4 regions of the Streptomyces macrosporus genome follow, and region 1 is predicted to be linked to each of the others. Evidence: riboswitches for the same ligand, from Rfam matches in the RefSeq annotation. Region 1 holds a riboswitch; each other region holds the start of a gene.
The links. A riboswitch is a leader RNA that binds a small molecule or an ion and turns the genes downstream of it on or off. The one in region 1 is predicted to bind cyclic di-AMP.
Positions count from the first base shown of each region.

Region 2: linked by a shared signal. The riboswitch ahead of ABD335_RS00520 (transglycosylase SLT domain-containing protein) and the one ahead of ABD335_RS22130 (transglycosylase family protein) in region 1 are both predicted to bind cyclic di-AMP.
Region 3: linked by a shared signal. The riboswitch ahead of ABD335_RS15905 (C40 family peptidase) and the one ahead of ABD335_RS22130 (transglycosylase family protein) in region 1 are both predicted to bind cyclic di-AMP.
Region 4: linked by a shared signal. The riboswitch ahead of ABD335_RS24585 (M23 family metallopeptidase) and the one ahead of ABD335_RS22130 (transglycosylase family protein) in region 1 are both predicted to bind cyclic di-AMP.

Region 1 is NZ_BAAASZ010000031.1:39,646-46,576, forward strand. It holds gene ABD335_RS22120 (CGNR zinc finger domain-containing protein) at 1-168, opposite strand, end outside; gene ABD335_RS22125 (VOC family protein) at 279-662, shown strand; gene ABD335_RS22130 (transglycosylase family protein) at 817-2,070, opposite strand; cyclic di-AMP (ydaO/yuaA leader) riboswitch at 2,076-2,245, opposite strand; gene ABD335_RS22135 (dipeptidase) at 2,570-3,766, opposite strand; gene purE (5-(carboxyamino)imidazole ribonucleotide mutase) at 3,768-4,319, opposite strand; gene ABD335_RS22145 (5-(carboxyamino)imidazole ribonucleotide synthase) at 4,316-5,455, opposite strand; gene ABD335_RS22150 (GtrA family protein) at 5,603-6,106, shown strand; gene ABD335_RS22155 (ATP-binding protein) at 6,035-6,931, opposite strand, start outside.
Region 2 is NZ_BAAASZ010000003.1:11,249-18,179, reverse strand. It holds gene ABD335_RS00530 (cold-shock protein) at 1-66, opposite strand, end outside; gene ABD335_RS00525 (SPW repeat domain-containing protein) at 571-939, shown strand; cyclic di-AMP (ydaO/yuaA leader) riboswitch at 1,461-1,637, shown strand; gene ABD335_RS00520 (transglycosylase SLT domain-containing protein) at 1,641-2,465, shown strand; gene ABD335_RS00515 (NADP-dependent isocitrate dehydrogenase) at 2,655-4,874, shown strand; gene ABD335_RS00510 (NADPH:quinone oxidoreductase family protein) at 4,965-5,933, opposite strand; gene ABD335_RS00505 (histidine phosphatase family protein) at 5,989-6,672, opposite strand; gene ABD335_RS00500 (phosphotransferase family protein) at 6,714-6,931, opposite strand, start outside.
Region 3 is NZ_BAAASZ010000023.1:88,706-95,636, forward strand. It holds gene ABD335_RS15885 (type 1 glutamine amidotransferase) at 1-558, opposite strand, end outside; gene ABD335_RS15890 (MurT ligase domain-containing protein) at 599-1,837, opposite strand; gene ABD335_RS15895 (TetR/AcrR family transcriptional regulator) at 2,095-2,736, opposite strand; gene ABD335_RS15900 (acyl-CoA dehydrogenase family protein) at 2,894-4,123, shown strand; cyclic di-AMP (ydaO/yuaA leader) riboswitch at 4,733-4,886, shown strand; gene ABD335_RS15905 (C40 family peptidase) at 4,890-5,363, shown strand; gene ABD335_RS15910 (NAD-dependent epimerase/dehydratase family protein) at 5,517-6,524, shown strand; gene ABD335_RS15915 (MarR family winged helix-turn-helix transcriptional regulator) at 6,690-6,931, opposite strand, start outside.
Region 4 is NZ_BAAASZ010000034.1:78,005-84,935, reverse strand. It holds gene ABD335_RS24590 (antibiotic biosynthesis monooxygenase) at 1-332, shown strand, start outside; gene ABD335_RS24585 (M23 family metallopeptidase) at 602-1,654, opposite strand; cyclic di-AMP (ydaO/yuaA leader) riboswitch at 1,666-1,803, opposite strand; gene ABD335_RS24580 (PP2C family protein-serine/threonine phosphatase) at 2,041-3,225, opposite strand; gene ABD335_RS24575 (AfsR/SARP family transcriptional regulator) at 3,432-4,202, opposite strand; gene ABD335_RS24570 (manganese catalase) at 4,451-5,359, shown strand; gene ABD335_RS24565 (hypothetical protein) at 5,432-5,713, shown strand; gene ABD335_RS24560 (Nramp family divalent metal transporter) at 5,706-6,931, shown strand, end outside.

The sequences.
Region 1 (6,931 bases):
GCGTTTGGCCAGTCCGAGCCCGGTCAACCCGTGGTCGTGCGCGAACGCGGCGAGACCGTCCGCGGTGGCGAGGGCGTCGGTGCCCGCCTCCACGTTCAGGGTGTTGATCAGATCCCGTACCAGGCGGAGCCCCGGCGGCGTGGGATCCCGGTCCTCCGGCTGTTCCACCCTTGCCACGTTACCGCCGGAGGGCCATCATGAGGTAACTCGTTACTGGTTGGAGCCCTTAAGAGGTAACGAAGACGGGAACGCGGAAACCACGACACAGGAGGAGCACCATGGCCATCACCACACTGAAGACCGTCGTCGTACTGGACTGCCCGGAGCCGGGGAAGCTCGCCGAGTTCTACGCGCGCATGTTGGGCGGGAGGGTCGAGGGCGAGGGCCGCTGGGTCGAGGTGACGTTCGACTCGGGCGCGCTGCGGGGCCGGACGCTGGCCTTCCAGGAGGCCCCCGGCCACGTGCCGCCCCAGTGGCCGAGCGCCGAGCACTCGCAGCAGTTCCACTTCGACTTCTACGTGCCGAGGGAGGAGTTGGACGCGGCCGAGCGGGAGGCGCTGGAGCTGGGGGCGAGGCTCGTCGAGGGCGACGACGGCGGCAAGCGCGACTTCCGGGTCTACCTGGACCCGGCGGGGCACCCCTTCTGTCTCTGCGTCGACTGACCGCGTCACGCGGGAAGGGCCGCGAACGGGTCGCGGACGCCCCGCGAACGGACGAGGCGGGCGGGGCGCGGAGTGTTCACACTCCGCGCCCCGCCCGCCTCTTGCCGTCCCAGGGGAGGGGTCACGCGGCCCGTGTCGGGCCGTGTGGCACGGCTCAGATGTTGACGCCGTTGGCCCGCAGGTAGGCCAGGGGGTCGATGTCCGTGCCGTAGCCGGCGCCGGTGCGCACCTCGAAGTGCAGGTGCGGGCCGGTGCTGTTGCCGGTGGAGCCGACCGCGCCGATCTGCTGGCCGACGGTGACCTTCTGGCCGGTGCCGACCGAGATCGAGGACAGGTGGCCGTACTGGCTGTAGCGGCCGTCGTCGTGCCGGATGACGACCTGGTTGCCGTAGGCACCGCCCCAACCGGCGGAGACCACGGTGCCGTTGGTGACGGCCTTCACCGGAGTGCCGGAGGCGGCGGGGAAGTCCTCACCCGTGTGGCCGTTGGACCAGCGGGCGCCCGCGGCCTTGTAGGAGCCGGACGGGGTGGCGTTCACCGGGGCGGTGTAGCCGCTGGAGACGTCGGTGGACGCGCCGGCGCTCCGGTCGGCCCGCTCGATCGACTGCTGCGCGGGCTGGGAGTTGGTCTCGGCCTTCTCCACCTTCTGCTCGGCCTTGGCCTCCGGCTTGGCCTCCGGCTTGGCGGCGGCCTTCTGCTGGACGGCGACGCCGCCCAGGGAGAGCTTCTGGCCCGGGTAGATCAGGTTGGGGTCGTCGCCGATGACCTGGCGGTTGTCCTCGTAGACCTCCTGCCAGCCGCCCGCGATGTCGTGGGCACGGGCGATCTTGAACAGGGTGTCGCCGTTGACGACCTTGTAGGAGGTGGTCTTGGCGGTCGACTCGGCCCGCTCGGTGCGGTCGGCGCGCTCCGGCTGGGCCTGCTCCTCGGCCTTGGGCTCGGCCTTGGGAGCCTGCTGCTCCTGGGCGGCCGGAGCCTGCTGCTCGTTCGCCTCGCTCTTCCCGTCGGGGGAGACGGCGGGAGCGGGGCCGCCCTTGGTCAGACCGGCCTTGACCGAGCAGACCGGCCAAGCGCCCGGGCCCTGACCCTCCAGGACCTTCTCGGCGATGGCTATCTGCTGGTCCTTGGTGGCCAGGTCTGCGCGCGGGGCGTACTGGGTGCCGCCGAAGGCCTCCCAGGTGCTCTGGGTGAACTGCAGACCGCCGTAGAAGCCGTTGCCGGTGTTGATGCTCCAGTTGCCCGTGCTCTCGCACTGGGCGACGCGGTCCCAGGTGTCGACGGAGGCGGCGTTGGCGTTGCCGGCGGCGATCAGGGGCAGGGCCACACCGGCGCTGCCCACCGAGATGGCCAGGGACAGGCGGGTGAGGCGGCCGGCGCGGGCACGACGATGACGTCCGCGTGCGGACATAAGGGGGCTCCTCTCCTACGCCTGCGAGGTGAGCTGTCGGGTTCGGGCTGGAGTTGCCCGGCCGTGTGGGCCACGACGTCGGGTCGTGACACGGCTTCACCCCAAGCCGTCCCGTGCGGACACGGTCCGGCGCTTACCTTGGGTCCCCCGCTCCTGCCGATGGCGGTGTGGATGGTCCAGCCCGCTGCCGTCGGCAGGATTCGGCGTACCGACAGCGAGCCGCCGCACGTTCGTACGGCGCGGCCAGAACCGTAAACACAACGTTTCCGCCGCAACAAGCCGATGGGTCACAGGAAGCCCGTTTCGCTGCTATTGCCTACGTCTCATTTGTGACCCTGCGCGACGAATCCGTCTCCGAGGGCGACATTCCGCCGCGCTGACATTCCGTCAACACCGGCCCATGACCAGCGGATATGACCGAGCGGGATCTCCGGCCGCACGGAGTGCGACGGGCTCGGAGATCCCGCTCGTGAGTTACGTCACCGAAGGGGGTTCGGCGTCATCCGTCGAGCTGTTCGATGGTGGCGATCGAGGGGCCGCGCCGGGCCTGCTCGTCCCGCGCGACGGCCTCCGCGTCGCGGAGCACCCGCACCGCGTTGCCCCAGGTCAGCTTGGCCAGGTCGGCCTCGGACCAGTGACGGTCCAGCAACTCGGCCACCAGATTCGGATATCCGGACACATCGCTCAGATCGGACGGGGTGAAGGCCGTGCCGTCGAAGTCGCCGCCGATGCCGATGTGGTCGATGCCCGCGACCTCGCGCATGTGGTCCAGATGGTCGGCGACCGTCGCCGCCGTGGCGACCGGGCGCGGATGGGCCTCCTCGAAGGCCCGTTGGACCTCCCGGCCCCTCTCGGTGCCGTCCAGGGGATGCAGGCCGTGGGCGCGCATGTTCTCGTCGGCGGCCTCGGTCCAGGCGACGGCGGCGGGGAGGACGAACTTCGGCACGAATGTGGCCATGGCCACACCGCCGTTGGCCGCCAGCCCCTCCAGCACGTCGTCGGGGACGTTCCGCGGGTGGTCGCAGACCGCGCGGGCGGAGGAGTGCGAGAAGATCACGGGCGCCGTGGAGACCCGCAGCGCGTCGCGCATGGTGGCCGGCGCCACGTGCGAGAGGTCCACCAGCATCCCCAGCCGGTTCATCTCCCGTACGACCTCCTCGCCGAAGCGGGTCAGGCCGTCGTGGCGGGGGGCGTCGGTGGCCGAGTCCGCCCAGTCGATGGTGTCGTTGTGGGTGAGCGTCATGTAGCGCACGCCCAGGCGGTACAGGGCGCGCAGCGTGGCCAGGGAGTTGTTGATGGAGTGGCCGCCCTCGGCGCCCATCAGCGAGGCGATGCGGCCCTCGGCGCGCGCCGCCTCCATGTCGTCGGCCGTGAAGGCGAGCCGCAGGTCGTCCGGGTAACGGTCGGCCAGCCGCCGCACCACGTCGATCTGTTCCAGGCAGGCGCTGACGGCGGCGTCGCCCGTCAGGTCCGTGCGCACGTAGACGGACCAGAACTGCGCCCCCACCCCGCCCGCCCGCAACCGCGGGATGTCGGTGTGCAGATGGGCCGACTGGTCGCTCGCGATGTCGCGCCGGTCGAGGTCGTAGGCGACCTGCTCGCGCAGCGCCCACGGCAGGTCGTTGTGGCCGTCGACGACGGGGTGGGCGGCCAGCAGCGCGCGGGCCCGCTCCAGCGTCTCCCCGGTGCGGGCCATCTCACCGCCCCCCGAAGCCGAAGCCCGCGTCGCCCGCGGCGACCTTGGCCCGCAGCCGGCGCCCCTTCTCCTCGGCCTGCTTCTTCAGCTCCGCCTGGAAGCGCTCCATCCGCTCCCGCAGGGCCGGGTCGTGGGCCGCCAGCATCCGCACGGCGAGCAGTCCGGCGTTGCGGGCGCCGCCGATCGAGACCGTGGCGACGGGGACCCCGGCGGGCATCTGGACGATGGACAGCAGGGAGTCCATGCCGTCCAGGTGCTCCAGCGGCACCGGAACGCCGATCACCGGCAGCGGGGTGACGGAGGCCAGCATGCCCGGCAGGTGGGCCGCTCCTCCGGCGCCCGCGATGATCGCCTTCAGGCCGCGGTCCGCGGCCCGGTCGCCGTAGGCGATCATCTCGTGCGGCATCCGGTGCGCGGAGACCACGTCCACCTCGTGGGGGACCTCGAACTCCTCCAGGGCCTTGGCCGCGGCCTCCATGACGGGCCAGTCGGAGTCGGAGCCCATGACGATGCCCACGACGGGGGCGGAACCGGAACGGGGGGCGTTGCTCATTCGGTGATGGTCCCTCGCAGGTAGGCGGCGGCGTGGGCGGCGCGCTCGCGGACGTCCGCCAGATCGTCGCCGTAGGTGGTGACGTGGCCCACCTTGCGGCCGGGCTTCACGTCCTTGCCGTACATGTGGATCTTCAGCCGCGGGTCGCGGGCCATGCAGTGGAGGTAGCCCTGGTACATGTCGGGGTAGTCGCCGCCGAGCACGTTGACCATCACCGTCCACGGCTCGCGCGGGCGCGGGTCGCCGAGCGGGAGGTCGAGCACGGCCCGCAGGTGGTTGGCGAACTGCGAGGTGACCGCGCCGTCCTGGGTCCAGTGGCCGCTGTTGTGGGGGCGCATGGCCAGCTCGTTGACCAGGATGCGGCCGTCGCCGGTCTCGAACAGCTCGACCGCCAGGTGCCCGACGACGCCCAGCTCCCTCGCCACCGTCAGCGCCAGCTCCTGGGCCTGGCCGGACAGCTCGGGCGACAGGTCGGGCGCCGGGGCGATCACGGTGTCGCAGACGCCGTTCACCTGGATGGACTCCACCACCGGGTACGCCACGGCCTGGCCGTGCGGGGAGCGGACCACGTTGGCCGCCAGCTCGCGGACGAAGTCGACCTTCTCCTCGGCCAGCACCGCCACGCCCGCGCGGAACGGGGCGGCCGCCTCCTCCTCGGAGCGCACCACCCACACGCCCTTGCCGTCGTAGCCGCCGCGGACGGTCTTGAGGACGACCGGCCAGCCGCCGGTCTCGGCCGCGAAGCGCGCCACGTCCGCCGGGTCCGCCACGATGCGGTGCCGGGGGCAGGGGATGCCGATCTCGGTGAGACGCGCCCGCATCACGCCCTTGTCCTGCGCGTGCACCAGCGCGTCGGGACCGGGCCGCACGGGGATGCCCTCCGCTTCCAGGACGCGCAGATGCTCGGTCGGGACGTGCTCGTGGTCGAACGTGATCACGTCGCAGCCCCGGGCGAAGTCACGCAGCGTGTCCAGGTCGCGGTAGTCGCCGACGACGACGTCGCGGACCACTTGGGCGGCGGAGTCCTGTGGAGTGTCACTGAGCAGCCTGAACCTGACCCCGAGGGGGATGCCCGCCTCGTGGGTCATCCGCGCGAGCTGACCGCCGCCGACCATGCCGATCACAGGAAATGTCACAGTCGTAGCCTATCGGCCGGGCCCGGGGGTACTCCGTCCGGCGTAGGGCCGCGGCCGGCGCCACGGATAGCATGGCGAGCCACGGAAGCCGACAGACGGCCGGCGCGGGCCGGCGGAACGGGGCAGCGGATCTCTATGGGGATCTCCATGGACGAACGGCACACACTGCGCGTCCGCCTCCGGCGGCTCCGCCGCGAGGCCGCCAAGTTCGGCACGGTGGGCGCCCTGGGCTTCCTCGTCAACGTCGCCGTCTTCAACCTCTGCCTCCACGGACTGGGCCTGGCCCCGGTGCGGTCGGGGGTGATGGCGACGGCGGTCGCCATCGGCACCAACTACCTGGGCAACCGCTACTGGACGTACCGGCACAGCGACAAGAGCCGGATGTCCCGGGAGGCGGGTCTCTTCCTGCTGTTCAGCGGCGTCGGCCTGGTGATCGAGAACGGCGCCCTGGCCGTCTCGCACTACGCCCTGGGCTTCACCTCGCCGCTCGCCGACAACATCGCCAAGAACGTCGTGGGCATGGGCATCGCCACGGTCTTCCGCTTCTGGTCCTACCGCACCTGGGTCTTCCGCGGCGGCTCAGCCGGCGGCCGGGCCCTCGACGTCCCGGCTGAGAAAAAGCGCGAAGACCGGCGGGTGCTGCTGAAGTAGCTCCAACCGTCCGCCGTCCGCCTCCGCCAGGTCGCGGGCGACGGCCAGCCCCAGGCCCGTGGAGTTGCGCCCGCTGACCGTGCGCTCGAAGACGCGGGCGCCCAGCGACGGATCGACGCCCGGCCCCTCGTCCGTGACCTCGACCACCACCTGGTTGCCGGCGATGCGGGTGCGCAGGGCGACCGTACCGTCACCGTGCATCAGGGCGTTCTCGATCAGCGTGGCGAGCACCTGTGCCACCGCGCCCGGGGTGCCCACCGCCCGCAGGCCCTGCCGGCCGGAGCGGACGACGGCCCGGCCGGCCTTGCGGTACGCCGGGCGCCACTCCTCGATCTGCTGCTTGACCACCTCGTCCAGGTCGAAGCCCACGGCGGAGCCCGAGCGGGGGTCGCGCGAGTTGGTCAGCAGCCGCTGCACCACGTCGGTCAGCCGCTCCACCTGGGCCAGGCCGATCATCGCCTCCTCGCGGATGGTGGCGGTGGCCTCCTTGTCGGTGGTCGGCGCGGCGTCGGCGGCGTCGGCCGCCGTGACGATCTCCTCCAGCCGCATGGACAGCGCCGTCAGCGGCGTGCGGAGCTGGTGGGAGGCGTCCGCGGCCAGTCGTCGCTCGGCGGTGAGCATCCGGGCGATCCGCTCGGCGCTGGCGTCCAGCACGTCCGCCACCCGGTCCAGCTCGGGCACCCCGTAGCGGCGGTGCCGGGGGCGGGGGTCGCCGGAGCCGAGCCGCTCGGCGGTCTCGGCGAGGTCGGTGAGCGGGGCCGCGACCCGACGGGCCTGCCGGACGGCCAGGAACACCGCCGCGATCACCGCGAGCAGCGCCACCGC
Region 2 (6,931 bases), on a different contig from region 1:
GTCGGTGCGGGCGATGAAGCCGAAGCCCTTGTCCGCGTTGAACCACTTGACGGTTCCCTCGGTCATTTCTCTCTCCTTGCCCAGGCGGGAACGGGCACCGCACCGCGCGGTGTCCGGGCCGGTCCTGGACGCGGGCCCCCTCGGGTCTCCGAGGAGAGCGACGCGCCCGCGACATCGTTCTTCGCAAGCGTGCGGTCAACGCAAACACACAAAAACTACGACCAACCGGTACAACCAGCCTGCTGTTGGATTTCTTCCCGGTCTCCGGGCCGCCATGCCGCCCCGTCCGGCGGCGGGCGGCACGGCGGCCCGGGGCACCGCGGGCTCCGCGTCGACCACGGAGGGTGAGACGTGCCGGCGGTCCGCCGGACGGGCGACCGGGGGGACGGACGGGTGCCGGGGGGAACCGGGACGGCGGTGCATAGCGGGCGGGACGTCGGAATCGGCAGCAGGATGACCGGTACGGACCTGTAAGGAGTCGTCGTGGCCCGTCATTCCTCTTCGCCCGGTCGGACGTCCGGCCGGGAACCCTCGCTCCTGCCCGGCCCCGTGGGGGCACGGGACCGGATCGTGACCCTGCTGATGCTGCTCTCCGGCGTCTGGCTGCTCGTGGCGTCGTGGCCCCTGCGCTACCCCTTCACCGACGCAGCGGAGGAGGCCCAGCGCAACGAGACCGGCGTCGGCCTGGTGGTGGCGTTCATCGCCGGCGCCGGGATGATGCGCCGGCGCGGGTTGCTGTCGGACCTGGTCGTCCTCCTGCTCGGCCTCTGGCTGCTGGTGTCGCCCTTCGTGGTCGACTACGGCGGCGAGGTCACCCCACGGGTCGCCCAGACCAACGAGGTCGTCATGGGGATCGTGCTGATCGCGCTCTCCGTGGTGAGCATGCTGCTGTACTTCCGCAGTCGCCGCACGGGGGCGGACGAGAGGGAGGGCGGCTGACGCGTCCACCGCGGCCGTCCCCGTACGCCCGCGGCCGGTCGGTTCCGCGGACCCGACCGGCCGCGGGCGGAGAGAACGCGGGCGGAGAGAACGCGGACGGAGGGAAAGCAGGCGGAGGGAAAGCGGGCGACATCTCCAGGGAAAACGGTTTTTCCGACGGCTTGCCGGAGAAATTCTCTAGGTCCGGAATGGTGCGATGTAAAGAGAATTCGGAAGCCGATGTGCCCGGAATCACATTTCCTCGTCCCTCGTCTTCCCGTGGCGGATGATCGCCATGCGGGTTTCCGCCGAATTCCCATGCCGCAAGGGGTTCTGACGTCTCCGCAGGATTTCCGTGCGATCACCCTCGGAGGAAGATCCGGTGCATTCCGTGGCCGGCGGCGACGATTTGGCGACGGGGCGACCGTCGGCTGTTTTACCGAGTCTTGCCCCCGTTGAGGGGCTGTGTTTATGTGTCCTGGCCTCCGTCCCGAGTCGGAGGCTCCACCGCCGGGACGCCGAATCCTGCCGCCCGGCCGGTGGAGAGGCAGCAGCCGACCACGGCAGGAGCGGGGAAACCACATACGCGCCGTGCCGCGCTTTCAGCCGGCCCGGCTTGGGGTGAAGCCGAATTCCGATGTGTTCCGGCACGACGGAAATCGGCCGGGCTCTCCGGCCCGAATCCGACAGCTAACCTCGCAGGCGGCAGGAGAGGACCCCCCATGTCCAGAGGTCGCCACCGACGTCCGCGCACCCCTCTGATGTCCCGTCATTTCTCCCGTCTCTCCCTCGTCCTCACGGCCGGTGGCGCGGGTGTCGCGGCGCCGCTGTTCGTCGCGGGCGGCGCGAACGCGGCTCCCGTCTCCGCGCAGGACGCCGCCCCCGCGGCGCAGAAGCGCGCCGACTCCCGGGCGGAGGGCACGCCGGAGTCCGCCCCGAAGTCCGAGTCCAAGGCCGGCGCCACGGACTCCTACACCGTCGTCAGCGGTGACACGCTGCACGGGATCGCCACCGACCACGACGTCGAGGGCGGTTGGCGGACCGTCCACGAGGCCAACCGGAAGACCATCGGGGACGACCCGAACCTGATCTTCCCCGGCCAGAAGCTCACCCTCGCCGTCGAGGGGACCGGTGCGGAGCGGAGCGCCGCGCCGGACCAGGGCAGGACCCCTCCCGCCGCCACGCAGTCCCAGGCCGCGCAGACCTCCGCGAAGAACACGTCCTACCCGGACAACCTGGACGGCTGGATCCGCGAGGCCCTGGACATCATGCGGGCCAACGGCATCCCCGGCACCTACGAGGGCATCCACCGCAACATCATGCGCGAGTCGGGCGGCAACCCGAACGCGATCAACAACTGGGACGTCAACGCCCAGCGCGGCACCCCGTCCATCGGTCTGCTCCAGGTCATCAAGCCGACCTTCGACGCCTACCACGTCGCCGGCACGGCCGACAGCCAGTACGACCCGGTGGCCAACATCGTCGCCGCCTGCAACTACGCGGCCGACCGCTACGGATCGATCGACAACGTCAACGGCCCCTACTGAGCCGTCCGGAACGCGGAGGACCGCGGGGCGTGGATGGCCCGCGGTCCTCCGCCGCGCCCGGCCCGCGTCGGACGCCGCCCGGGGGACCGGCGCGTTCGCGCCGTCATGAGGCGGGGTCCTGTCGAGAGAGGGCCGATCGCGGGATATCTTGATGTCGAGCAATGTTGCAGACGTGGAGCGGAGCACCCGGTGACTGACTCGACCATCATCTACACATACACCGACGAGGCCCCGGCGCTGGCGACGTATTCGTTCCTGCCCGTGGTCCAGGCGTACGCGGCGAAGGCCGGTGTCACTGTGGAGAGCCGTGACATCTCCCTGGCCGGGCGGATCATCGCCGTCTTCCCCGAGTACCTCAAGGAGGAGCAGCGGATCGGCGACGCGCTCGCCGAGCTCGGCGAGCTGGCCAAGAAGCCCGAGGCCAACATCATCAAGCTGCCCAACATCTCGGCCTCGATCCCGCAGCTGAAGGCCGCCATCGCCGAGCTGCAGGAGAAGGGCTACGCCCTGCCGGACTACCCGGACGACCCCAAGACCGACGAGGAGCGCGAGATCCGCGCCCGCTACGACAAGGTCAAGGGCAGCGCCGTCAACCCGGTCCTGCGCGAGGGCAACTCCGACCGCCGCGCCCCCGCCTCGGTGAAGAACTACGCCAAGACGCACCCGCACCGCATGGGAGCCTGGACGCCCGAGTCCAAGACGAACGTCGCGACGATGGGCGTCGACGACTTCCGCTCCACCGAGAAGTCCGCGGTCGTCGCCGAGGACGGCTCGCTCCGCATCGAGCTGGTGGGCGACGACGGCAGCACCACCGTCCTGCGCGAGTCGGTGCCCGTCCTGGCCGGTGAGGTCGTGGACGCGGCCGTCATGCGCGTCGCGGCGCTGCGCGAGTTCCTCAAGGAGCAGGTCGCCCGCGCCAAGGCCGAGGGCGTGCTGTTCTCCGTGCACCTGAAGGCCACGATGATGAAGGTCTCCGACCCGATCATCTTCGGCCACGTGGTGCGCGCCTTCTTCCCGAAGACGTTCGCCGAGTACGGCGAGACGCTCAGCCGGGCCGGCCTGAGCCCGAACGACGGCCTGGGCGCCATCTTCAAGGGCCTGGACGCGCTGCCCGAGGGCGCGAAGATCAAGGAGTCCTTCGAGGCCGAGCTGAACGAGGGCCCGGACCTGGCCATGGTCGACTCCGACCGCGGCATCACCAACCTGCACGTGCCCAGCGACGTCATCGTCGACGCCTCCATGCCGGCGATGATCCGCACCTCCGGCCACATGTGGGGCCCGGACGGTCAGGAGCACGACACCCTCGCCGTCCTCCCCGACAGCTCCTACGCCGGCATCTACCAGGCCGTCATCGACGACTGCCGCGCCAACGGCGCCTTCGACCCCGCGACGATGGGCTCGGTGCCCAACGTCGGCCTGATGGCCCAGAAGGCCGAGGAGTACGGCAGCCACGACAAGACCTTCGAGATCCCCACCACCGGCACGGTCCGGGTGGTCGACGAAGGCGGCAACGTGGTCCTGGAGCAGACGGTCGGCGCCGGCGACATCTTCCGCATGTGCCAGACCAAGGACGCCCCGATCAAGGACTGGGTCAAGCTCGCCGTCACCCGCGCCCGCGCCACCGGCGACCCGGCCGTGTTCTGGCTCGACGAGAACCGCGCCCACGACGCCAAGCTCATCGAGAAGGTCCGCCGGTACCTGCCCGAGCACGACACCGAGGGCCTGCAGATCGAGATCATGGCGCCGGTCGACGCCATCAAGTTCTCCCTGGAGCGCATCCGCCGCGGCGAGAACACCATCTCGGTCACCGGCAACGTGCTGCGCGACTACCTGACCGACCTCTTCCCGATCCTGGAGCTCGGCACGAGCGCCAAGATGCTCTCCGTCGTCCCGCTGATGAACGGCGGCGGCCTGTTCGAGACCGGTGCCGGCGGCTCCGCGCCCAAGCACGTCCAGCAGCTCGTCAAGGAGAACTACCTGCGCTGGGACAGCCTGGGCGAGTTCCTCGCGCTGGCGGTCAGCTTCGAGCACTACGCGCAGACCACGGGCAACGACAAGGCCCGGGTGCTGGCCGACACCCTCGACCGCGCCACCGCCACCTTCCTCAACGAGGACAAGTCGCCCACCCGTCGCGTCGGCGGCATCGACAACCGCGGCAGCCACTTCTACCTGGCCCTCTACTGGGCGCAGGAGCTGGCCAGGCAGACCGACGACGCCCAGCTCGCCGAGGCGTTCGCCCCGCTCGCCGAGACCCTGACGGAGAACGAGCGGACGATCGTCGACGAGCTGATCGCCGTCCAGGGCTCGCCCGCCGACATCGGCGGCTACTACCGGCCCGACGACGCCAAGGCGTCGGCCGTGATGCGCCCGTCGAAGACGTTCAACCAGGCCATCGCGGCCCTCGGCTGACGCACCGCCCCGCGGGGCACCACCGCCCCGGTCGGACCTCGGTCCGGCCGGGGCGGTCTTTTCCGTGTGCGCCGGTGGCGGGCGGCGCGGCTAGCGCGTCAGGAGGACGACCTTGCCCGCGGCGCCGCGCCCGTCGAGCTCGCGCAGGGCGTCCGCAGCGCTCTCCAGCGGGTGGGTCGAGCCGACGAGCGGGTCGAGCCGGCCGGCCTCCAGGTGCGGCAGGAGCTCGTCCCACTGCTCGCGCAGGTACTCCGGACGGGGCAGCCAGAACGCGCCCCAACCGACCCCCACGACCTCGATGTTGTTCAGCAGCAGCCGGTTGACCTTGACGGTGGGGATCTCCCCGCCGGTGAACCCGACGACCAGCAGCCGGCCCTCCGGGGCGAGGCTGCGCAGCGAGTCGGTGAAGCGGTCCCCGCCCACGGGGTCGACGACGACGTCCACACCGCGCCCGCCGGTCAGCTCGGCGACCGCCCGGCGGAACCCCTCGACGGGCACCGTCTCGTGGGCGCCGGCCCGGCGCGCGACCTCCGCCTTGGCCTCGGTGGAGACCACCGCGATCACCCGCGCCCCCAGGGCGCGCGCCAACTGGACCGCGGCCGTGCCCACACCACCGGCCGCCCCGTGCACCAGCACCGTCTCCCCGGACCGCAGCCGGCCGCGGCGCGTCAGGGCGAAGTGGACCGTCAGGTGGTTCATCGGCACCCCGGCCCCGGCCGTGAACGACAGGCGCTCCGGCAGTGGGAAGACGACCGCCGGGTCGACGGCGACCCGCTCGGCGAAGCCGCCGAAGCCGGGGAAGGCCGCGACGCGGTCGCCGGGCGCGAGGCCGGAGCCGTCGGGGGCGTCGAGGACGGTGCCGGCAACCTCCGAGCCGGGGACGAACGGCGGATCGGGCTTGATCTGGTATTCGCCCCGGGTCAGCAGGACGTCCGGGTAGGTGACACCGGCGGCGTGGACGTCGACGAGCACCCGGCCCGGGGCCGGACGCGGGTCGTCGACGTCGGCGACGCGTACGGACCCGGGGCCGTCGAGGGAGACCACCTGTACTGCGCGCATGAGGGTTCCTTTGCGGGGTCGCGGGATCGTGCAACGGGAGAGGGACGGGCGGCGGTCAGCGGTAGGTGAGCAGCGGACGCCGGTCCCCGGTGAAGTGGGCGTGGTCGTTGAAGGACAGCAGGCTGACGCCGGAGGAGCCCGCGACGACGGTGGTGATCGCGGCGTTGACGACCACCCGGTTCAGCGCCACCACACCGGCCGCGGGCACCGACAGCAGCCCCCCGCACAGGGCCGCCAGCACCCCGCCCGAGGTCACCACCACGGCGTCGCGCCCGGAGCCGAGGTCGGCGACCAGTTCCCGCAGCGCGTCGGAGGCGCCCGTGGCGAACCGCTCCCAGCCGCCGTCGGCCACGTCCTCCACCCACGCTTCGAGCGCGCGGTCGAGCAGGGTCTGGAAACCGCGGTTGTCGACGGGCGGCTCGGCGGGGACGCCCGCCACGGCACCGCCGGCGACCGTGCCGTAGCGCTCGACGAGGCCGATGTGGTCGTACTCGTTCCAGCGGGGGTCGGTGCGCGGCGCCCCGGCGAGCCCGGCGGCCTTCATCAGGATCTCGGCCGTGTCCCGCTGCCGGCTCAGGGTGCCGCAGACCACGACCGGATCGCGCGGCGCGCGCCGGGCCAGCTCGGCGCCGACGACCTCGGCCTGTCTGCGGCCGAGGTCCGACAGCACGTCGTACCCCTCCGTCGTCTCGGCGCCGAACGACGCCTGACCGTGGCGGACCAGATGGATGACCGGCATCGCTGTTCTCCTGCCGTCGGGGATTCCTGTTCAGCGGCTGTTCAGCGGCCCGCGCGGGCGATGACCCGACGGCAGCGCCGGTCGAGGTGGTTCACCGCCAACCACAGGGTGCGGAACGCGGGGTTGCGGGTCTGCCCGTGGTGGTAGCGGTAGTAGATCTGCTGGGCGATCACGGCGAGTCGGAACAGCCCGAAGACCTCGTAGAAGGGCCGGTTCCCGGCGTCCAGACCCGTACGGTCGCAGTAGCGTTCGACGATCT
Region 3 (6,931 bases), on a different contig from region 1:
GCCCTCGGTTCCGTCGCCGGTGCCGTTGCCCTTGCCCAGCCGCACCCGGGCCAGCGGCCGGGCCGTCGGGCCCAGGTGCGTGATGCCCTGGTGGTTCTCGAAGCCGGTGAGCTGCGGCAGCCCCAGCCGCTCGTCGATGTCGGCCAGGACGTCGCCGACGCACCGCTCGCCCTCGCCGCGGGTGCTGACCACGTCCAGCAGACCGAGCCCGGGCTCGCGCTGCCCGAGGTCGTTGATGAACTCGTGTCCCAGGATCTGGTAGCCGGCGCAGACCGAGAAGACGATCGCGCCGTTGTCCACGGCCCGGGTCAGCCCGCCGTCGCGGCGCAGCCGCTCGGCGGCCAGCCGCTGCGGGCGGTCCTCGCCGCCGCCGATCAGGTAGATGTCCCCGGAGGTGGGGATCGGCTGGTCGGACCGGACGTCGATCCGGTGCACCGCCAGGCCGCGCTGCCGCGCGCGCCGCTCCACCACCAGTACGTTGCCCTGGTCGCCGTAGGTGCTCAGCAGGTCCGGGTAGACCCACACCAGGCGCAGGCCGCTCTCGTTCGTGCTCGCCATTCTCGCCATCTCTCCTGCCGTGTCGTCGGTGGGCTCGGGATCAGTTGCCGACGACGCGGCGCAGATCCTGGAACGCGGTGTAGTTGGCGATCGCCTCGATCCGGCCGGGCGGGCACTGCCGCACGGCCTCGGTGGCGTTCTCGCACACCTGGAAGTCCACCCCGGCGACCTCCAGCCGGACCGCCAGGTCCAGCTTGCGGTCGCCGATCACGCAGATGGGGTGCCCGGCCAGCCGGGAGTAGTCCACGTCCCACAGCCAGGAGGTGTCGGTGCCGTCCGCGCTCCGGGCGTTGACCGACAGGATGACGGGCGCGGGCGCGGGGTCGATCAGGGAGAAGGTCTCCAGCCAGCCCGCCGGGTTCTTCGCCAGCAGCAGCCGGAGCTCGCGTCCCTGGTAGGACACCACGTCGTAGCGCCCCGCCACGGCGGTCACCGAGTACATCCGCTCCAGCGCCACCTGCGGGGGGACGCCGAAGGCGGCGGCGACGGCCGCCGAGGTGGCGGCGTTGGCCTTGTTGGCGCGGCCGGGGAGCTGGAGGCGGATCGGCCAGGCCGATCCGTGCGGGTCCAGCACGTGGTCGCCCGAGAGCGCCCAGCTCGGGGCGGGGCGGCGGAATCCGCACTCCCCGCAGAACCAGTCGTCGCCGGGCCGCTGCATCACTCCGCCGCAGGCGGGGCAGGACCAGGCGTCGTCCTTCCACTCCTGGCCGGCGGCCACCCACACCACGTTGGGGGAGGAGGACGCGGCCCACACCACCAGCGGGTCGTCGGCGTTCGCCACGATCACGGCCTTGGAGCCGGAGAGGCCCTCGCGCCACTTCTCGGCCAGCATCCGGGTCTCGGCGGCGCGGTCGAGCTGGTCGCGGGAGAGGTTGAGCAGGGCGATGGCCTTGGGGGTCACGTCCCGGGCGACCGAGGCCAGGTACTTCTCGTCGACCTCGATGACGCCGTAGCGGGCGTCGCCGCCCCCGGCGAGCGCCGCGGTGATGCCGGCGGGCATGTTGGCGCCCAGCGCGTTGGAGACCACCGGACCGACGGCCCGCAGGGCCTCGGCGATCAGCCGGGTCGTGGTGGTCTTGCCGTTGGTGGCCGACACCAGGACGACGTCCAGGTTCTGGGCGAGTCGGGCCAGCAGGTCGGGGTCGAGTTTGAGAGCCACCTTTCCGCCGATCACCGATCCGCTGCCACGACCCGCGGCCCGTGACACCGCCGCCGCGGCCTTGCCCGCCGTCACGGCCAGCTTGGCCCGCGGCGGCAACGGCTCCGTGTTGCCTGCCATCGTTCTTGCTCCTCCTTGCCCCTGGATCGGGCCTCAGCCTACCGAGGTCCGTCCCGGGTCCCGAATCGCGCCACCCCCGAGATGATCACCCCGCGCGGACGGCGCGCGCGCCCTGGGCCGCCTTCCCCCGAAAGCTCCGCGTCTGTCCGCTCCGCGCGGCCGGTCGGCGGCTCGGTTCGGCGCGGGATTCCCCACGGGATCCGCACGAGACGGCCGCCGTTCGGCGGCGCCGGACCCGTCCGGTGTCGCGCGGCCGGTCAGAGGCCGGGGCCGTCCGCCCGGTCCTCCGCCGTGGCGAGACCACCCCACAGCAGGTCCGCCAGATGCCGCACCAGCCGCTCCCGGGGGCAGGGCCGTTCGCGCAGCCACCAGTCCCCGGCCGCGTGCATCATGCCGACGATGCCGTGGCCCCACACCCGGGCCCGCTCCTCGCCCTCGGGGCCGAGCTCGATGCGCTCGGCGACGACCGTGGCCAGCTCCTCGCCCAGCCGGCGCAGCAGGGGGGCCGCGTGCTGTCCGACGTCGAAGCCGCGGTCGCCGCCGGGGTCCTCGGCGGGGTGCATCAGGAAGCGGTAGACCTGCGGACGGGCCTCGATGGCGGCCAGGTAGGTGTCGAGGGCGGCCTCCACGCGCTCGCGCCGGTCGGTGGGCGCGTCCAGGGCGGCCCGCAGCGCGTCCACCAGGGCGTCGGTGTGCCGTACGGCCAGGGCGCGGTACAGCCCGCCCTTGTCGCCGAAGTGCCGGTAGAGGATGGGCTTGGTGATTCCGGCCTCGGCGGCGATGGCGTTCATCGAGGCGCCCGGGCCGTCGCGCAGCACCACGCGCTCGGCGGCCTCCAGCAGCTCCTTGCGGCGGCGTTCCGTGGTGCTGAGCCGGTCCTCCCGGTGTGTGGTCTCCATGCCTCCGCCTCCCCGACCCTGTGACGCCTCGCCTGCCCCTCCGCGCAACGTAACACCCGCCACCGGGGGACGGGCGGACCGAGCGCCGGAGGTTGACACCGGACTGGCCGGTAACATATTCCTGTTACCGCTAGTAACAATCGGATGGAGGGCTTCCATGGCGGAGTTCGCACTCGAGCTCAACGAGGACCAGAAGGCCGTGAGGGACTGGGTCCACGGCTTCGCCGCCGATGTCATGCGTCCCGCCGCCGCGGAGTGGGACGAGCGCGAGGAGACTCCCTGGCCCGTCATCCAGGAGGCGGCCAAGATCGGCCTGTACTCGCTCGACTTCTACGCCCAGCAGTACTTCGACCCCACCGGCCTGGGCATCCCCGTGGTCATGGAGGAGCTGTTCTGGGGCGACGCGGGCATCGGCCTGTCGATCGTCGGCACCGCCCTGGCGGCCGTCGGCGTGCTCGCCAACGGCACCGAGGAGCAGATCGGCACCTGGATCCCCCAGATGTACGGCGACGCGAACGACGTGAAGGTCGCCGCCTTCTGCTCCTCCGAGCCCGACGCGGGCTCGGACGTCTCCGCGATGCGCACCCGCGCGGTCTACGACGAGGCCAAGGACGAGTGGGTGATCAACGGCACCAAGACCTGGGCGACCAACGGCGGCATCGCCAACGTCCACGTCGTCGTCGCCGTCGTCGACCCCGAGCTCGGCGCCAAGGGGCACGCCTCCTTCGTCGTCCCGCCGAACACCCCCGGCCTGTCCCAGGGCCAGAAGTTCAAGAAGCACGGCATCCGCGCCTCCCACACCGCCGAGGTGGTGCTGGACGACGTCCGCGTCCCGGGCCACTGCCTGCTGGGCGGCAAGGAGAAGCTCGACGAGCGCCTGGCCCGCGCCCGCGAGAAGGCGAAGAAGGGCGGCGGCGAGCGCGTGAAGAACGCCGCGATGGCCACCTTCGAGGCGTCCCGCCCGGCCGTGGGCGCCCAGGCCGTCGGCATCGCCCGGGCCGCCTACGAGGTCGCCCTGGAGTACGCCAAGACCAGGGTGCAGTTCGGCCGCCCGATCATCGACAACCAGGGCATCGCCTTCCAGCTCGCCGACATGCGCACCCGCATCGACGCCGCCCGCCTGCTGGTGTGGCGGGCCTCGTGGATGGCGGCGGCGGGCAAGCCCTTCGAGGCCGCCGAGGGATCGATGTCCAAGCTGTTCGCCGGGGAGACCGCGAAGGCCGTCACCGCCCAGGCGATCCAGATCCTCGGCGGCAACGGCTACACCCGGGAGTACCCGGTGGAGCGCATGCACCGGGACGCCGCGATCTACTCGATCTTCGAGGGCACCAGCGAGATCCAGCGACTGGTCGTCGCCCGCACGATCTCGGGCATGCACATCCGCTGAACCTCCGCCGGGCCGCCGCCGGGAGGCGGTGGCGGCCCGGCCGGGCCTTCCGGCCGTACGGTGCCCACCGGCGAGACGGCGGGCACCGTACGGCCTCCACCTGCGGCGATCGCCCTCCGACACCCGCGCGGCACCGTTGCCGCAGGTCGGCCCCGCCGCGCTCCCCTGCCCGCCGGCAACGCCGGTCCGCCGGCGCCGCGGGCGTCCGCACCGCCGTCGACCGCGTCCGCTTCCGGCGCGCCCGACCCGTCTTCGGGTTTTCGGATTTTCGGGTTTTCATGATGGCGTGGGTCGAGGGTCACCCGACACGAGGGCGGCCATTCGAGGTGATCGTCTCGGCGCGAGCGGCGCGCCGAGACCGTTCCGGCCGCCTCGCCGCACCCTCGGAGGGGGGCCAACAGCCGCTGCTCAGAGGCCGTTTCGAGAGGTTGCGGCCGGGCAGTGGAACGGCCCGGGACTCCGGACGGCACAGAAGTGAACAAATTCACAGATACCGTCAGATCTCGCACCTGAGCCCGTTCTTGACGCACTATCCGTAGACAACGGCAAGTCCCCGCCACGGGGCGGGGCGCCCGGGCGGACGCCGAATCCTGCCGCCGCCCGGGTGAGAGACGGACCATGACGAATCGGCAGGAGCGGGAGACCCAAGCACGACGGGCCGCACACCACGCGGCCCTTGGGGTGAAGCCACCGAGGTGGCCGGGCAACTTCGCCAGCCCGAACCCGACAGGTCATCTTTCGCAGGCGGATGACGAAGGGTTGAACCATGTCCGCGTACCCGCGTATACCCGGACTCGTGTCCCGAGCGGCCGTCACCTCCGCCGTCACCGCGGCGACGCTCGCGGGAACGGCCTTGATCCCGGCCGCCACCCCCGACGCCGAGGCGCTGACGCCCGCGGGCAAGGCGCTCAAGGTCGCGGCCTCCAAGAAGGGGGCGCCCTACCAGTACGGCGCCGCCGGGCCGAACCGCTTCGACTGCTCGGGACTCACCCAGTACTCGTACAAGAAGGCGGGCAAGAAGCTGCCGCGCACCGCGGCGGCCCAGTACAACCGCACCAAGCACATCACCGCCAAGTCCCGGAAGAAAGGCGACCTGGTGTTCTTCCACTCCGGTGGAAGCGTCTACCACGTCGGCATCTACGCCGGTGACGGACGGGTCTGGCACTCCCCGAAGCCGGGGAAGACCGTCCGCAAGGAGAAGATCTGGACCAAGAGCGTGCGGTACGGGCGCGTGAAGTGATCCCGGACCGGGCTCGACGGCCCCGGTGACGGGGCGCCGCGGACACCCGTCCGCGGCGCCCCGTCGGCGTGTCCGGCCCGATTCGGCTCTCGGCGATTCCGCCCGGGGCGTGAAGCCGTTCCGCCGCGCTGCCCGGGCGGGCAGGCTCGCCCCATGAGACTTCTGATACTGGGCGGAACGGAGTTCGTCGGTCGGGCGGTCGCCGAGGAGGCGTCGGCCCGCGGCCGGCGGGTGACCGTCTTCCACCGGGGACGGCACGCCGCGCCTCCCGGCGTCGCGGAACTGCTGGGCGACCGCACGGCCGACGGCGGCCTGGACGCCTTGGAGAAGGCGGCCGGGGACGGCGGCTGGGACGCCGTGGTCGACACCTGGAGCGGCGCGCCCTCCGCGGTGCGCGACGCCGCCGAACTCCTGGCCCCGCACGTGCGGCACCACGTCTACGTCTCCAGCCGCTCGGTGTACGCCGACCCCGTTCCGGCGGGCCTGGACGAGAACGGCCCGGTGGTCGACGCCTCGCCCGACGACGAGAGCGGCGCCGACTACGCGCGGGCCAAGAGGGGAGGGGAGCTGGCCGCCCTCGCCGCCTTCGGCGACCGGGCGCTGCTGGTGCGGGCGGGACTGATCCTCGGCCCCCACGAGAACATCGGACGGCTGCCGTGGTGGCTGCTGCGCGTCGCCCGGGGCGGCGAGGTCCTGGCGCCCGGCCCCCGCGACCTCCCCCTGCAGTACGTGGACGCCCGCGACCTCGCCGGCTGGACGCTGGACGCCGTCGAGCGCGGGCTGGGCGGCCCGTACAACGTGGTGAGCCCGCCCGGCCACACCACCATGGCCGAACTGCTGGAGAGCTGTGTGCGCGTCACCGGCTCCGGGGCCGAACTGCGCTGGACCGAACCGGAGACCGTTCTCGCGGCGGGGGCGCTGCCCTGGACGGACCTGCCGATCTGGATCCCGCCGGGCGAGGCGCACGACGCCCTCCACCAGGGGGACGTCTCCCAGGCCGTGGCGGCGGGGCTGCGCTGCCGGCCCGTCGCCGAGACGGTGGCCGACACCTGGGCCTGGCTGCGCGGCCTGGGCGGCGAACCGCCCCGGCGCCCCGACCGCCCCCGGCTCGGTCTGGCACCGGAGAAGGAGGCGGAGATCCTGCGGTCGGCGGATCGGTAGCCGGCCGGGCGACTACCGTTCGGGGCGGCGGGCCGGCCGGGCGTCACGGCCTCGCGGACCTCCGTCGGCCCGGACGGGCGGGGCTCCTCGCCGCCTCCGTGACCCGTCCCCGTGGCCCGGTGCCCCGCGCGAGGAACGCCGCGAGGGACGCGAGGTCCGCCGTGTTCAGCCCTCCCGGTCCGTCCGCCGGGCCGCGTGGTGCTCCAGGACCTTCCCCAACAGCCGTGTGAGCCGGTCCCGCTCGTCCGCCGAGAGCCCGGCGAGCAGCTCGTCCTGCGCCCGGCCCAGGGCCTCGTCGAGCCGGGCGAGCTGCCGGAGTCCGGCCGGGGTGATCGTGACGATGTTGCGCCGCCGGTCCGCCGGGTCCGAGGAGCGCGTCACCTGCTCCCGCTCGGCGAGCTCGTTGA
Region 4 (6,931 bases), on a different contig from region 1:
GGTTCGAGGGGCCCGACGAGGAGCGGCAGCGGGCGTGGGTGGACGCCGTCGGCGAGGCGCTCGCGACCGACAGCGGCCTGCCGCCCGGCGGCATCGCCGGGCACTTCCACCTGAGCGTCGACGGCACGCGCGTCGTCAACTACGCGGAGTGGGAGAGCGAGCAGGCCCACGTCGACGCGTTGCGGACGCCCGGCGAGGGCATCGGCTCGACGAGCCCGCAGTGGCACCGCGTCCAGCACTTCCCCGGGCTGGTGCGCGGCGGCGTCAACCGCTACCACCTGCGGTTCACCGGCGAGCGTCCTCTGGAGCCGGCCGGCCCGTCGGCGCGTTGAGGCGTACGGCGCACCGAAACCGTCGGCCGGCGGCGGGAGCGGCGACCGTGACCGCTCGGGAGCGGGGCGGAGAGGCCGACGACCCTGGTGTCGGGGGGTGGGTCACCAGGGCCGCCGGGGCATGGGGTGGAGCCAGGGGGTGGAGCCAGGAGTGGAGACGGGGAAGGGCAGGGGCCCGGACGCCGCCGCCTCGTCCCCTCCTCCGGTCGGCCGACGGACACACCGACGGTGCGCGAGGCGGCGGCGCGGGAGTCGGGAGCGGGACGAGGTCAGATGTTCTGGCCCTTGCCGCGCAGCCAGGCCAGCGGGTCGATCGGGTCGCCGCCGCCCGGGCGGACCTCCAGGTGGAGGTGCGGGCCGGAGGAGTTGCCGGTGGAGCCGACGCGGCCGATCACGTCGCCGGTCGTCACCTTGCCGCCGGTCTTGGTCATGGACGACAGGTGGCAGTACCAGATCTCGGTGCCGTCGTCGAGCTTGAGGATGATGCGGTAGCCGTAGGAGCCGGCCCAGCCCGCCTCGACGATCTCACCGCTGTGCACGGCCTTGACGGGGGTGCCGGAGGGGGCCGCGAAGTCCAGGCCGGTGTGGGTGCTGGACCACATCGAGCCGGACTGGCCGAAGGTGGAGGTCAGTTGGTACGAGGAGAGCGGGAGGGTGTAGCCGGCGGCGAGCTTGGCCAGACGCTCGGCCTCGGCCTTCCGCTTGGCCTCCTCGGCGGCCTTGCGCTTGCGCTCGGCCTCCTCCTTGGCGGCCTTCTCCGCCGCTTCCTCGGCCGCCTTGTCCGCGGCCTGGTCGGCGGCGGCCTCGAGGGCCGCCTGGGTGGCGCTCGCCTGCTGCCGGTCGGCCTGCTGGAGGATGCGCGCCCGCAGGGCCTCGCCCGCGTCCGCGGTCAGGGTGTCGGTGGTGCCGTTCGCGGTGTCCGTGCCGAAACCGGCCTGGACGAGGGGGGTGCCGGTCTCGCCGGAGCCCTCGTCGGTGTCGGACTCCGAGTCGGCCATGAGCCCGCCGATGCCGGGGATGTCGTCGGCGACGGAGCCCAGGTCCGGCATGGAGATCGCGGCCGGGGACTTCTCCTTGGCGGTGGCGATGCCGCCCGCGCCGACCGCGGCGATCATGCCGACGCCGAGAACCGCTCCGCTGCGTGCCATGCCGGTGCGCTGCTTGACCACGCGGTGCCGGCCGCGGACCGGGCGTATGGAGTCCTCGGTGGGGTTCCACGCCGGGCGGTCCTCGTCCCCGTCCGGGCCGAACGGGGCGAAGGTGGCGGTGTGCGGGTCGTACGAGACCTCGGGGGCCTCGGGGGCCGGGCTGCTGGACGCCACGGAGGCGCTCTCCTTTCCTTCCCTCTCGCCTACCGGGTTAGCTGACGGGTTCGGAGCAGGAAGGTCCCCTACGGATCCGCGCACACGGTGCGGACCGATTCACCCCAAATGGTGGTTCCCCGGTTCCCTGGGCACGGCCTCTCGGTACCGCGAGACCGCGTTCGGGATTCGGCGACGGCGCACGGTGCCGCCTCTTGCGGCGGCGGTGACGACCGCGCTGCGTTATCGAACGTTAATAGAGGGACACGCGTGATTCCAAGTCTCCCCTTTGAAACAGAAGCAATTTTCTGGGGGACTTAACGGGGCAATACCTGAGCAATTCGGGCGAGTTGACCTTGGAATCCCAACGGAGAGACGCGTCACATTACCTGACGTTGCCTCAGATGTTATGCGGAGGGGTGCGTCCCTGATACGGACGGTGATCGCGCCGCGGCCGGCGGGACGGGATCGCGCATGACCGCCAGCATCGCCATGTCGTCGTCCGTGCCCCCGGCCGTGTACGCGTCGATGTCCGCGACGAGCGCGTCCAGGAGGAGGCCCGGCTCCGCGAAGCGCCGGCCGCGCAGCCGCGCCACCGGATCGTAGAAGGCGCCCTCGGTGTTCCTCGCCTCGGTCAGCCCGTCCGTGTAGAGCAGCAGCAGGGCGCCCGGCGGGAAGGGCACCGGATCCGCGTGGCCGCCTCCGCCCGCCAACTCCCCCAGCCCCAGCGGCAGCGCGTACGAGTCCGGCTCCAGCACCCGCACGGACGACCCGTCCGCGGAGAGCAGCAGGGGCGGCGGGTGGCCCCGGTTGACGATCCGCAGGGTCCCCGGCGCCCCGGCCGGGACCTCGGCCAGGACGGCCGTGACGAACCCCTCCACCCGGCCGGCCCCGCCCCGCTGTTCCATCTCCCGGACCAGGGCGTGTTCGAGCCGGTCCGCGACCGCCCCCAGGTCCGGTTCCGTCTCGGCCGCCTCCCGGAAGGCGCCGAACACCACGGTGACCGCGGCGACCGCGTCCAGCCCCTTGCCGCGCACGTCGCCCACCAGCATCCGGACGCCGTGCGGCGTCTGCTGCACCCCGTACATGTCGCCGCCGATCAGGGCGTTCACCTGCGCCGCCTCGTAGCGCACCGCGAGCGTCAGGTCGCCGATGCGGGAGGGCGGGACGGGCAGCACGGCGAGCTGGACGGCCTCGGCGACCCGGCGGACCGAGGCCAGTCGCAGTTCGCTGTGGTGCAGGGCGTGGTGGACGGCCACGGCCAGCAGGCTGACGGTGAAGACCGCCACCACCCGCACCACGCCCTCCACCACGGTCAGGACGTTCGCCCACACCACCAGGGAGAAGGCCGAGACCGTCGAGAGGGCCCCCGTGAGCACCGTGCCGCGCCCCGTCCACAGGGCCGCCGCGGCCATGGGCGCGGCGGCCAGCGAGCCGACGAGCAGACTGGCCGGTGTCAGCAGATCGAAGATCACCCCGAGCGCGATCAGCGCCAGGGGCAGCAGCCACGGCGGACGGCCGATGCCCGGGATGGCGCGGACGCGGGCCCGGCTCCCGCCGTCCAACGTCCCATGCCGCGCGTCGCCGTACACCTCTCCACTCTCCCCGATGCCCGGCCGTGGAGCGAGTCGACCGGCACCGGCCGGGCCACGCCCGCCGCGGGCACCAGGGCGGGCAGCGGTCCGCTCCCGGCCGCGCGCCCCGCCGGGCGTTCCGGAGAAGGAGCCGGGGCGCCCCCGGAACACCCGGTGGCGTCACGCCTCCGTCACGGGGGTGTCACCGCGGCCACGGGCCGGCGTCAGGGGTCCAGGGGACGGCTCAGGTAGGGCGCCACGAGCCGGCGGAAACCGGACGACGGCCCCAGCCCCAGCTCGTTGCGGAGCATCCGCCGGAAGAACTCGTAGTGCCGCAGGGCCTCGGCGACGTTGCCCTCCGCCAGGTGGACGTCCACCACGTGACGGTGCGCGCTCTCGCGCAGCGGCTCGGCCTCCACGGCCATCATGGCGGTCTCCATCGCGGCGGCGAGCCGGCCGCCGTCGCGCAGTCGCCGGCTCACGGCCTCCAGCGCGTGCAGCCGGGTCTGGCGGAAGTGCTCCCGGGCGACCAGCAGCCAGTCCTCGGTCCAGTCGGGCAGCAGGTCCTCGTCGAGTTCGGCCAGGACCGGCAGCGGCACCGGGCCGGGCTCCTGCGACGAGACGAGGGACGCGGCGTGCCGCTCGGCCAGGTGCAGGTCGACGCCGACGGTCGGGGCGAGCGCGAGGCAACTGTCGTCGGCGTCGACCAGCCGGTCCTCCCCGCTGCTCCGGGACAGCCGCCACAGGGTCGAGCGCAGGCTCGCGCCCGCGCGCCGCACGGGCAGGTCGGGCCAGAGCGTCGAGGCCACGGAGGGCCTGGTCACCCCCTCCGAGTGCAGCGCCAGCAGGGCCAACAGCCGCTGCACGGACGGGCCGATGGCCACTCTCCGGGACCGGATCTCCAGGTGGAAGCGGCCCAACAGGGCGAGACGGGCCTCCCACTCCGCGGCCTCGGGGTGGGGTTGCCGGGATGTGAGGACGAAGGAGGACGTCATGACTTTCTCTCCGGGGGAGACCGGCACGGCCGGTCTCCACGGGTCCGTGAACGCACGGTGTTCCCAGCGCCGGGCACGTCACACCCCCTCGGCGCGCCCGTCGCCCCGCCCGATGGAGACGGAACGGTGACGGGCGGTGCCTAGCGTCCGAAGAGCGGAGCGCACCCCGCCCCCGGCGCGGTGGACGGCACACGTCCGCGCTCCGCCGACGGCCGAGAAGCCCGCTCGTTCGGAAAGCGAGAGCACAGATGTTCCAGCACACCCAGCGGCTCCAGTTCGAGGCGAAGCCGGAGAAGCCCGACCCGGTGTACGCCCACAAGCTCCAGGAACTCGTCGGCGGCGCGTACGGCGAGATGACCGTGATGATGCAGTACCTGTTCCAGGGCTGGAACTGCCGCATCAAGGGCAAGTACAAGGACCTGATCATGGACGTCGCCACGGAGGAGATCGGCCACGTGGAGATGCTCGCCACCATGATCGCCCGGCTCCTGGAGGGCGCCCCCGCCACCGCGACCACCAAGGTCGCCACCTCCGACCCCGCCGTCGGCGCCGTGATGAGCGGCATGGACCCGCAGCAGGCGATCGTCGCCGGCGGCGCGGCGCTCCCGGCGGACAGCAACGGCTACCCCTGGAACGGCCGTTACGCGGTGGCCAGCGGAAACCTGCTGGCCGACTTCTACGCCAACGTCGCCGCCGAGGCGCAGAGCCGGCTCCAGACGGCACGCCTGTACAAGATGACCGACGACCCCGGCGTGAAGGACATGCTGAAGTTCAACCTCGCCCGGGACACCTACCACCAGAACCTGTGGCTCGCGGCCATCGAGCAACTCCGCGAGGACAACCTGGAGGACGTCATCGTCCCCGGCGGCCTCGCGGACGAGGAGCACCGCGAGCACGCCGCGACGCTGTGGCACCTCTCCGACGGCGAGGCCGCCGCCGCGGGTCTGTGGGCCTCCGGCCCGACCCCCGACGGAGAGCACGAGTTCAGCGTGCTCGCCGACACCCGGCCCCTGGGCGACAAGGCCTCTCCCCCGCCCCCCGACCCGAAGCTGTTCGCCACCTACGACGGCAGCTACGGCCAACCCAAGGGCCCGGCCATGGGCACCGAGACGGGGCTCAGGGGCAAGATCCGGGACACGCTCTCGCCCGACGAGTGAGGTCGCCGCGGGCCCTCCCCGCCTCACCGGGGGCGGGCCCGCCCGTCCGTACGGAGAGGAAGCGGGACGACCATGGGCACACGAGACTCCACGAGCGGAACGGCCCCCGCGGCGACCTTCCGGCGGCACCCGCGCCCCGTCACCGCGACGCTCCTGGCGCTGTACGCCGCGGCGGCGGCCGTCGGCCTCACCGCCGGCGGCGCGGCCGAGCGCCTGCTGGGGCTGGCCCTGCTCACCGCCGTCGCCCTCAGGCTGGCGCCGTACCGCCACGCGGCACGGACGCCACGGGAGGACGTCCCGCCGGCCGGCGTCCGAGCCCGGACCGCCGGGGACGGGGACGCGGCCGATGCTTGACCCGCGCCAACCCCGGGAGAGGTCCCCCGCCGGGCGTCCGCCCGCCGTCCCGGCACCACCGGACCCGACGGCCGTCGCCCCGCCCCTCGCCGGAACGGGAGCGGACACCGTTCCGGACACCGTCCCGGAGCGGCGGGCGGACGCCCGGCGCCCCGGCCGGTGGGCCGTGGTCGCGATGCTCGGCCCGGCGTTCGTGGTCTCGGTGGCCTACGTCGATCCGGGGAACTTCGCCACCAACATGACGGCGGGAGCCCGGTACGGCCCCCTGCTGCTGTGGGTGATCGCCCTGGCCAACATGGTGGCGATCTTCGTTCAGTACCTGGCGTGCAAGATCGGCGTCGCCACCGGCCACGACCTGCCGGAGCTGTGCCGCGAGCACACCCCCCGGCCGCTGTGCCGGGTGCTGTGGGTCCAGGCCGAACTGGTGGCCATGGCCACCGACCTGGCCGAGTTCGTCGGCGGCGCGGTGGCCCTGTACCTGCTGTTCGGCATCCCCCTGGTGCCGGCGGCGTTCCTCGTCGGGGCCGCGTCCCTGCTGCTGCTGACGCTCGCCCCCGAGGGCAGGCGGCGCTTCGAGTTGGTGATCACCGGCTTCCTGCTGGTCATCCTCGCCGGGTTCCTCTACCAGAGCCTGCGGACCGGCTCCTGGAGCGGGGCGCTGTCCGGCCTGCGGCCGAGGTTCGCCGACACGCGGAGCATCCTGCTGACCACCGGCATGGTCGGGGCCACGGTGATGCCGCACGTGATCTACCTCCACTCCTCCCTGAGCCGCCGGTACGGCCGTACGTCACCGGAGCGCAAACGGCTGGTGCTGCGGGCGAACCGCAGGGCGATCCTCATCGCCCTGGGCACCGCCGGCCTGGTCAACGCGACCATGCTCACCGTCGCCGCCGCGGCCTTCCACGGGAAGGGTCCCGCCGGGTCCGCCTACGAGACCCTGGAGCAGTTCCACCACGGCCTGGGCGACGCGATCGGTCCCGGCGCGGCGCTGGCGTTCGCGCTGGCCCTGCTGGCGTCGGGCCTGGCCTCGTCGGGCGTCGGAACCCTCGCGGGACAGGTCGTCATGCGGGGCTTCCTGCGGCGCCGCATCCCGCTGACGCTGCGGCGCCTGATCACGATGGGGCCGCCCCTGACCGTGCTCGCCCTGGGCGTCGACCCCACCCGGGCACTGGTGCTCAGTCAGGTGGTGCTGTCCTTCGGCATCCCCTTCGCCCTGGT